3 regions of the Chryseobacterium lathyri genome follow, and region 1 is predicted to be linked to each of the others. Evidence: riboswitches for the same ligand, from Rfam matches in the RefSeq annotation. Region 1 holds a riboswitch; each other region holds the start of a gene.
The links. A riboswitch is a leader RNA that binds a small molecule or an ion and turns the genes downstream of it on or off. The one in region 1 is predicted to bind S-adenosylmethionine.
Positions count from the first base shown of each region.

Region 2: it holds a riboswitch for S-adenosylmethionine, as region 1 does, so the genes downstream of both, LC418_RS03935 (SusC/RagA family TonB-linked outer membrane protein) here and LC418_RS00845 (TonB-dependent receptor plug domain-containing protein) in region 1, are expected to answer to the same signal.
Region 3: it holds a riboswitch for S-adenosylmethionine, as region 1 does, so the genes downstream of both, LC418_RS04700 (alpha/beta fold hydrolase) here and LC418_RS00845 (TonB-dependent receptor plug domain-containing protein) in region 1, are expected to answer to the same signal.

Region 1 covers NZ_JAHXYG010000001.1:186,072-189,359, reverse strand. The annotation lists gene LC418_RS00850 (alpha-amylase family glycosyl hydrolase) at 1-1,314, shown strand, start outside; SAM riboswitch class I at 1,417-1,525, shown strand; gene LC418_RS00845 (TonB-dependent receptor plug domain-containing protein) at 1,623-3,288, shown strand, end outside.
Region 2 covers NZ_JAHXYG010000001.1:864,072-867,359, reverse strand. The annotation lists gene LC418_RS03935 (SusC/RagA family TonB-linked outer membrane protein) at 1-1,389, opposite strand, end outside; SAM riboswitch class I at 1,473-1,569, opposite strand; gene LC418_RS03930 (hypothetical protein) at 1,852-3,099, opposite strand.
Region 3 covers NZ_JAHXYG010000001.1:1,017,021-1,020,308, reverse strand. The annotation lists gene LC418_RS04705 (ACT domain-containing protein) at 1-1,072, opposite strand, end outside; gene LC418_RS04700 (alpha/beta fold hydrolase) at 1,074-2,012, opposite strand; SAM riboswitch class I at 2,070-2,176, opposite strand; gene LC418_RS04695 (MGH1-like glycoside hydrolase domain-containing protein) at 2,364-3,288, shown strand, end outside.

The DNA of each region.
Region 1 (3,288 bases):
TTTAATCACTCAAGTCCTTCAACGCAGTATTATGTTGAAAGAAGTCTTCAGCAATGGCTGACTGAGTACCATATTGATGGATTCCGTTGGGATCTGACGAAAGGATTTACCCAGAACTGCTCTGAAAATGATGAAGCCTGTACCAATGCTTACCAGCAGGACAGAGTAGATATTATGAAAAATTATGCCGACAAACAGTGGGCTATAGACCCAAATTCCTATATGATATTTGAACATTTAGGAACCGATGCTGAAGAGCAGCAGTGGGCCAACTATAGAATTGCCGAAGGAAAAGGGGTAATGCTTTGGAATAAGCAGACTGAGCCTTACAACCAAAACACAATGGGCTATAAGGAAAACAGTAACTATGACAGAATGAACCACAGTCTTCACGGCTTTACCAATATGCATGCTGTAGGATACGGGGAAAGTCACGATGAAGAAAGATTGATGTTTAAAAACCTTGCGTATGGTGCGGTTAATGGAAGTTACAACGTTACCAATCTGAACACTGCTCTTGAAAGAATGAAAACTTTCGGAGCAACATTCTTTACCATTCCAGGCCCGAAAATGATCTGGCAGTTTGGTGAATTGGGCTATGAATTCAGCATCAACCGATGTGCAGACGGTACAATCAGCAGCGGATGCCGTACAGATGAAAAACCTGTTGCCTTTACTTTAGGATATGATACCAACGCCAACAGAAAAGCAGTGTATAATACCTGGGCTAAAATTATCAATATCAGAAATACTTATCCGGTTTTCAAATCCAAAACATATACTGTAGAGTCTAACAATCTTACCAACGATCCTGAAGGCCTGATCACCAGAATTTATGTATATGACAATTCAATAGCAGGAATGAAGAATGTGGTAGTTTTGGCGAATTATACCACTGCCGCTCAAAATGTTGTTCCTTACTTCCCTTATACAGGGCAGTGGCAGAACCTGATGGATAACTCTGTTTCTAATATTGCTTCTACAACAGCTCCTATTACCTTACAACCGGGAGAGTTCAGAATTTTTGGAAATTACGCAGGGGCACTGTCAACATCTGATGTAAATGCTGCGAATAAACTCTCGCTTCAGATTGCAGATAATCCTGTGAAAAACGGTGTGGCAAAATTAATATATCATAAAGCCAAAAACGGAGAGATTGTTATTTTTGACATGAGCGGTAAAAAATTGGATTCCATTAAATTAAATACCGAAAACGGAACTTATGAATTGAAAGCGAATTACCCGCCGGGAACCTATTTGGTTCATCTACGGTCTGAAACAGGCACTGCCATTCAGAAGATGATTATTAAATAACAAAAGAGGGACGATAAACATCGTCCCTCTTTTTTATAAAACACTACAGAATATATAAATCTAATTTTTGCCAATTAAAAATATTAGTCTACTTTTGCAGTAGATTTATCAAGAAAGGTGGAGGGATTTGGCCCTATGAAACCTTAGCAACCTGCACGACTCTAAAAAGTGTAAAGGTGCTAATTCCAACCCAGTTTGGGGAAGATGAGAAAAGTCAATATTCTGACAACAATTCCATTTCTTGAAGTCTTTTATAGCTGCGGATGAGGTCCGTGGGGAATATTTATGATTAATTTACAAGGACAAAGATGAAAAAATTAAGCCTGTCTGTTATACTCCTGGGAGCTGTTTTGGTGAACGCACAGGAACAGGAAAAAGGAAATCAGATCGAAGATATAATTATCGTAGGAAACCGCAATACGAAAAGGACAAAACTGGAAACACCGGTTCCCGTAGATGTTATTAATATAGAAAAGCTACAGAAATCTGCGCCACAGACGACGGTTCAGGATCTGCTGAATTATGTGATTCCATCATTTAATTCTGTAAGGCAGTCAGCTTCTGACGGGACAGAACATATTGATCCCGTAACCTTGAGAGGAATGGTGCCGGATCAGGTTTTGGTACTCATCAATGGGAAAAGAAGACACACCACTTCACTGGTCAATTATCAGAATACCGTTGGAAATGGCTCTGTAGGAACAGATCTCAGTACAATTCCGATAATCGCTATTGACAGGATAGAAGTGTTAAGAGACGGTGCAGCAGCACAATACGGTTCTGATGCCATTGCAGGAGTAGTCAATATTATTCTTAAGAAAGATATAGGAGCATCAGCTTCAGCATCCTATGGAATTAGCGGAAGAAATGATGGTGAAACCTATCAGGCCGGAATCAATTACGGATCTTCTCTTGGGAAAAAGGAAAGTTATATAAACCTTTCATTGCAATTGAGCCACAGAGGAAAGACCACAAGAACTCAAAATCATGATCTGGACATTTTCGGAGATAATTTTGCCTATGAATTTGCTAATGATCCTATCGCGGCCAGAGCTGCTGATGATCAGATTATTAGAGAACGAGGCCTTACCAGGGATGACTTTAATTTTCAGATCGGGGATGCACAAATCAGGCAGGCCCAGTTGTTTTTTAATTCTGAATACCCTTTAAGTGAAAGCTTTAAGCTGTATTCCTTTGGAGGTTTCAGTATTAAAGAAGGAAAAGGCTTCGGTTTCAGAAGGCTTCCCGGAGAAAAAGATAATGTAGTTTCTTCTATCTATCCAAACGGATTTCAGGCCTCTTTGAACTCGCAGGTTTACGACTTTTCTTATGCTGTAGGGGCAAAATATAATGTTAACAACTGGTTGCTTGATGTAAGTAATACTTTCGGAAGCAATACTTTCAATTATAATGTAGACAATACCAATAATGCATCTTTAGGGGCGAAATCTCCAACGAGCTTTTATGCAGGAGCGCACAGCTTTCTTCAGAACACGGTGAATCTTGATGTTTCTAAAAATCTGAATCAGTTTAATATAGCATTTGGGGGAGAATTCCGTTTTGAGCAGTACGAGATCAAACCGGGAGATGAAGCTTCCTACACCCGGTATGATATCAATGGAAATCCTGCGGTTCCCGGATCTACCGTGGAGGGGAATGGCGGCTCACAATCATTTATCGGTTTTTCTCCGGACAATGCTTTAAAGAAATCCAGGAATTCAACAGCCGTATATGCTGATGTTTCTTATGATATCGCTAAAAAATTGAACATAGATCTGGCAGGAAGATTTGAAAATTATTCAGATTTTGGAAATACACTGAATGGAAAACTGGCCGTGAGATATGAATTTGTAAAAGATTATGCAATACGGGCATCAGTAGGAACTGGCTTCAGGGCTCCATCGCTTCAGCAGCAGTATTTTAATAATTCCTATGCCGACATCTCCACTTCAGGATCGGGAATTGTAACCAAAG
Region 2 (3,288 bases), 680 kb from region 1:
AGAGCCACCGATCTCACTGCCTTCTCCGATAAGAGGATTTGAATAGTAATGACCATTATAATTCACCAAATCAACAGAAAAGCTGGTTTTAAATTTCAGTTCCGGAAGGAAAGTAAAATCTAAAAATCCTTTTCCTGAGAAATTGTCTTCTTTATTCTCGTTCTTGTCCAGAGGCAGTGTTGCCGCTGCATTTTGATTCTGCAATGCACTTGTAGGCCGGTATTTCCCGAAATCATAAATTCTATTTCCTCCAGCATCCAACACATAGCTTCCATCTGCATTTCTTTCATAATACGGATAGAAAGACGGAATTACCCTTGCCGCATTAATGATATTGTCTGTTCTCGAATCTGAAGACGGCGGCGCATTCTGAATACTGTTGGTATAGCTTAAATTAGCACCTGCATTCAGCCATTTCTTTACTTCAGAATTGATTTTTAACCTTGTGGAAAATTTTTGAAATCCAGATTCTATAGCAATTCCTTTATCATCAAGATATCCTAATGAAAAGAAATAATTGCTTTTCTCGCTGCCTCCACTGATATCAAAATCCACCTGGCTTCTGGAAGCTGTTCTTTGAAGAATATCTCTCCAGTCATCATTCCACAATGCTTTTGCTCCGGGAACAAGCTTTCCATCAGTACCTACAGGGTTGGGAAAACCGGCTCCGTAAGGATTGATTCCCAAAGCAGTTGTCAGGTTATCACTCGCCATCTGTGCTGCCTGCTGAGAAGTAATCTGTCCCGATTTATACCCGTTTCTCAATGCTTCCCAATACAGCTGAAAATATTGATCCGTGCTTACCTGCTTATAATCCTTTACCGCTCTGCTGGAAAATCCCTGACTGATATTAAAATTGATTCTTGATTCTCCTTTCTTACCAGATTTTGTTGTGATGATAATAATCCCGTTAGCTCCTCTTGAACCATATAATGAACTTGCCGTTGCATCTTTCAAAACACTGATGGATTCAATATCATTGGGGCTGATGGAATTGATGTTTCCATCAAAAGGAATTCCGTCTACCACATACAACGGATCACTTGAAGCACTTATGGAGCCAACCCCTCTTATTCTCACAGAAGCAGTAGAACCCGGCTGTCCTGAGGCACTTACTGCCTGAATTCCCGGAACCTGCCCCTCCAGCGCTTTTGTAATATTGGTAACCGGTCTGTTATTGATTTTATCACTGGATATGGTAGCTACTGAACCGGTATAACTTGTTCTTTTAGCCTTACCATAAGCAATGACAACCACTTCATCGATTTCCTTTTCGTTAACCGTATCCTTTTTAGTTTGGGTCTGAGCCTGTATGCCCATTATTCCTAAGAAAAATACAGCAACAGGTGGAATCCAAACTTTAGAATTAATTAAATTCTTACTAATCATAATCAATTTTATTTATCATATATTAAAAACTTGCCCTTTGCAGAAAAGACAGCAAAGGGCATCGCTCAATACGATAAACCATGTGCTTATTTTTCCTTTATAGGCTGAATGTAACACCTTGCTCAGGGCAGGTTGTTAAGATTTCACAGGGTCAGTTCCCTCCATCTTTCTTTATAAGCCGATCGAAATATGTTTGCAAATCTAAAAACAATTAGTCTACAAAACAAGTAGACTTTAAATTTTATTATGAAATATTTCCAAAAATCAACTTAATTTTTATTTAAAAACCCAATAAACAAGCACTTACAAATATTACATAATTGTTAAATATGAGAAATATCATTAATAATAATTGAATTGATATTTTATCCGATGCGTATCCGGAATATAAAAATGACGCTGGCAGTGGCAGCGTCATTTTTTATTTTGAAATCAAATTTTAGATTTTACTTTTAAATCAAATTAATACAGCCTCTGGATGGATACAAAAACTTCCAACGTATTATCTAAATTATTGGAATCCGTAGTAGTATTCCCATTACCTGCACTGGTAAAAGATTTATTATCTATACGCAGTGCATAATAGACTCTATACCATTTGTTATCCGCAGTAGTAATGTCAAAAGTTACTGTTTCGTTTCTACCATAGGTAAGATAAACTCCATCATCAAACTGGGCATAATTATTTGGAAAGACCAATAGATTGCCCCCATGGGAGTCACCGGTATGGGTCGATACTTCAGAAACCCATACTTTTGCGTTGGCCGCCGTGATATTATAGAGACGGGGATCAAAATTCGTACTCGCCCCACTGGAATCAAATGCATTGGGAGAAGTAATGAAAGCATCAACTCTAAAAGTATTGTTGATTATAGGAAGATCATTAAGAAACTGGCTTAAAAGAAATGAGGCTGTTTTACGCGGAATTGAAGAATGGTAATATACCAGCTCCCCAGGAGCAATCACTGCTCCTGCCCCCACTGTTGCACTACAGCTCTGTCCTCCGATATTTATGGCAAAAGTGGTAAGTGTAGGACTGGAAACAGTAGGCACACCCGATACCGTATAGCTAAGAATTCCCGATCCTACATTGAAATTCCCTGCAGCTAATGTTGCAGTAAGCCCATTTACAGGCCCTACAGTCTGCGCAGGATAAACGCCACCGTTTCCTCCGGTATAAGGAACAGTCATTGTCCCTGTATAAGGTGTTCCGGCAGTATAGGTTCCCGGTGAAAGCGTAACTCCGTTACAGGTAATAGCACCTAATGTTCCGGGAGCAAGAGAGCCATTGTTAAATGTTCTCCATTCCGTACCGTTCCAGAATACATAGCCTACATAACCAAGCCCTCCGGTTCCTAAATTATACACAAGCAGTCCTGCAGCCGGTGAAGGTATTGTAACCTGATCAGTCTGAGAGGTCAATGCTGCCTTCGGTCCCAGAAGTCCTTTTTTACTTCCAACCGCAAGCCCATCCACATTAATGTCCAGAATTGCAGATGCATCAGGTACTGTAGTGCCAACTCCTATACTTCCGGATGATGTCACCGTAAAATCATTGGATTGCTGTACAGCCGTTGGGGACCCAGTTGCATTATTATCTTTTGAGCCGTCCACATGGAAAGTTCCTTGTGGATTTGCAGTATTAATCCCAACCTGAGAATAAAATAAACCCGAAATAATCATTAAAAATACCGATAGTTTTTTTTTCATTTTGAATTGTTTTTAATTAAAAAGTTGACAAATGATTTTTGGGAGCTCTGTTTCAAGCATTATCATTTGAGTTTTATACGAATATTATGGTTTCAAGGACATATGGGCGGAGGCTCCATACAGAAGTACGGTCAAGGAAAAATGAGAGAATAAGATTTTCAAAAAAACAGTTCCTCTTTTCCATAAGAG
Region 3 (3,288 bases), 830 kb from region 1:
TATATCCTTTTTCCATCGCCTCTCCAATAATGGTTGAGAATTTATCGTTTCTCACAGAGAAATTATTAAAAATATAGCTCAACGATCCTGAGAATACTCCTTTTATTCTTGTAATATTTTCTCCTGAAAGGTGTAATAGTTTTATGGTATCAATCAATGGAAGGCCTGCTCCTACATTGGTTTCATAGAGATAACGTCTGTTATTTTTGCTCAACGTATATCTTAGTTTACGGTATTCTTCTATTGGAAGAGTATTGAAAATTTTGTTGGATGAAACCAGGTCAAAGCCATTTTCAGCCAGTGCATGGTAATTTTTCACAAAATCTTTGCTTGCCGTATTATCTACCACGATCAGGTTTTCCAGCTGGTTTTCCTTTGAGAAGTTGATTAATTCCTCAACATTTGATGGATGTTCTGCTGTTAAAATCTCATCATTCCAGTTTGTATTAAAACCTTTTTTATTGAATGCAATTTTTCTTGAATTGGCTACTGCAACCACTTTAAGATCTATTTTTTTACGTCTTTTGATTTCTTCAGAAGACTGTAAAACCTGCTCTATTAAAGTCTTCCCTACATTTCCGTGACCAATGATTGCCAAGTGAACGGTTTTAGGCTTTTTGAAAATTTCGGATTCAATGATATTCTTCGTTTTCTCATCCTGGGAAGAGGTAACGACAATATTCACTCTCTTTTCGGCCGCAACCTGGTTGAGAAGAAGTGGAAAGACATTATTTCTGGCTAATTCTGCAAGTACTTTATTGAAATCTTCCGCCACAAACCCAAGTACGGAAACATTATTGATGCTGTAAATCTGTGAAACCTTTCCTGATTTCCTTTCTGCTTCAAACTCATCGATCAGGCAAGTCACTGCTTTTTCTGCATCGGCCTCATTTACCAGAATAGATATTCCGTTTTCAATAGCCTGTTGGGAGATCACTCCTACACTGATGCGCGCCAAAGTAAGCGCTTTAAAAATTCTTCCGTCGATCCCGATTTCGCCCAGGAAATCTTCTCCTTCAAATTTGATGATTGATCTGTTCTTTAAAAACTTTATTTCGTTAGCATTTCTCATTCTACAAAATATTTTTTATGATAGTATTTAATTGTTCGTATTCCATTAGGAAGGCATCATGCCCGTGAATTGACTGTATTTCATGATAGAAAACCTCTTTCTTTTTCTCTTTCAGCTGCTCAAAGCACATTCGAATTTCTGAAGCGGGGAAAAATAAATCTGTGTCTACTGCAATTAAGTGCATTCGGGCGCTGATTTTTGTTAACTGCTCTTCTTCAGTGTTCATATTCATCAGCAAGTGATTCATCAGTTTATAGGATTTTAAACTAAACCTTTCGTTTAATGAATTTCCGTGATAAACCAACCAATCTTCGGACTCTAACCGCTGATTTTTTTGATCGTATCTATTTTGAAATCTGTCATTTAAGGACTGAGGTGTTCTGTAACACAGCATAGCATGAATTCTTGCTTTCTGCAGGGGCTCATCATTTCCGTTCAGTAAAAATTTCTGAACCAGACACTGCGCATGAAGCCAGTCGTGCGTTTTAAAATCGCAGGCAATAGGAATAAAGATCTCCGCCAACTGTGGTTGCTTGGCAAGCATTTCCCACGCAATCCCTCCTCCGAGTGAACCTCCGATAATGGCATACAGATTTTTGATATGTAAAGCTTCAAGCCCTTTCAGAAATATTTCTGCAATATCTGAAGGCGTGAAGTCTTCGTATTCGTCAATTAAAAAATGATCATATCCGTTTCCGGGAATATTGAAACACAGAACGGTATATTGAGTCGTATCAATAACCTGATTTTCACCGATCAGCTTTTTCCACCATCCTTTTTCACCGGAAACATTTGAATTTCCGGTTAAAGCATGATTTACCAATATAACAGGTGCTGTAAACAGGTCTTTCCCGAAGATCTGATAAGTCAACGGGATATGGTATTCCTTCTGGGAATGGGTTCGATACGAAAGATTAATATAGTTTAGTTCTGTTTTCAATTCTATTATTTTAATACAATTGAAAATGCCACAGGAATGGCTGAAAAGAACTTCAGTAAGTTATCTGTCCAAAATAAATTGGTAGAACGTAGCACCTTCTCTGCTTGCACAAAGGGTTGCTAAGGTTTCATAGGGTCTAATCCCTCAACCTTTCTTGATAACATTTTCAATATTTGAATGAACGCTCGGCAAAGATAAGTCTTTTCTTTTAAATTTTAAAAGAAAAAATATTTAATATTAAAAAACCGTGTAATAATAAGTGTTTCAAGGCTATGTTAATAATTCTTCAGGCGGAAGGAATTGGAATTATTTTTCAAAAAAACTAACTTCGTACTTGAAAAGTGATGAAATATGACTGTTGAAAAAGAAAGATTACAAGATTCTAAATGGAAAAACTGGGGTCCATACGTCAGCAACCGGCAATGGGGAAATGTACGCGAAGACTACAGCCCGAACGGAAATGCCTGGCATTACGCCAACCATAATAATGCAGAAAGTTATGCCTACCGATGGGGCGAAGAAGGGATCGCTGGAATCTCCGATGTAAAGCAGATTTTCTGTTTTGCCTTTTCCTTTTGGAACAAAAAAGATAAAATTGTAAAAGAGCGCTTTTTTGGCTTAAGCAATCCTCAGGGTAATCACGGAGAGGATATCAAAGAACTCTTTTATTACTTAGATAATACACCTACCCACAGCTATATGAAAATGGTGTATAAATATCCGATCAATGCATTTCCTTACGATGATCTTGTTGCTGAAAATGGCAGGAGAAGCAAAAAGGAACCTGAATATGAGATATTTGATACGGGAATTTTTAATAACGATGAATATTTCGATATTTTCATTGAATATTGTAAGGGAGACCACAATGATATTCTTGCAAGAGTAACAGTTCACAACAGAAGCCGGCAGGATGCTCCCATCGTTATAGCTCCAACTGCCTGGTTCCGAAATAACTGGAAATGGGGTTACAATACATATAAGGGCCAAATGAATGCTTCCTATGACGGATGTATTGATATTAACCATGACAGCATTTCGATTAAAAAACTCTATTCAAGAAATCTTGCGGCTAAAAGTGCTTTCTGTGAAAATGAAACCAATACCCCAAAATTATATGGAGCTCCTTATCCGGGAAACACCTATTTTAAAGATGGAATAAATGATCATATCATTTATGGAAGTAATACGGTAAATCCTGAAAAAAGGGGTACCAAAGCATCTTTTATTATTGATGAAATGATTGGAGCAGGACAGTCCAAAATTTTTGATTTCA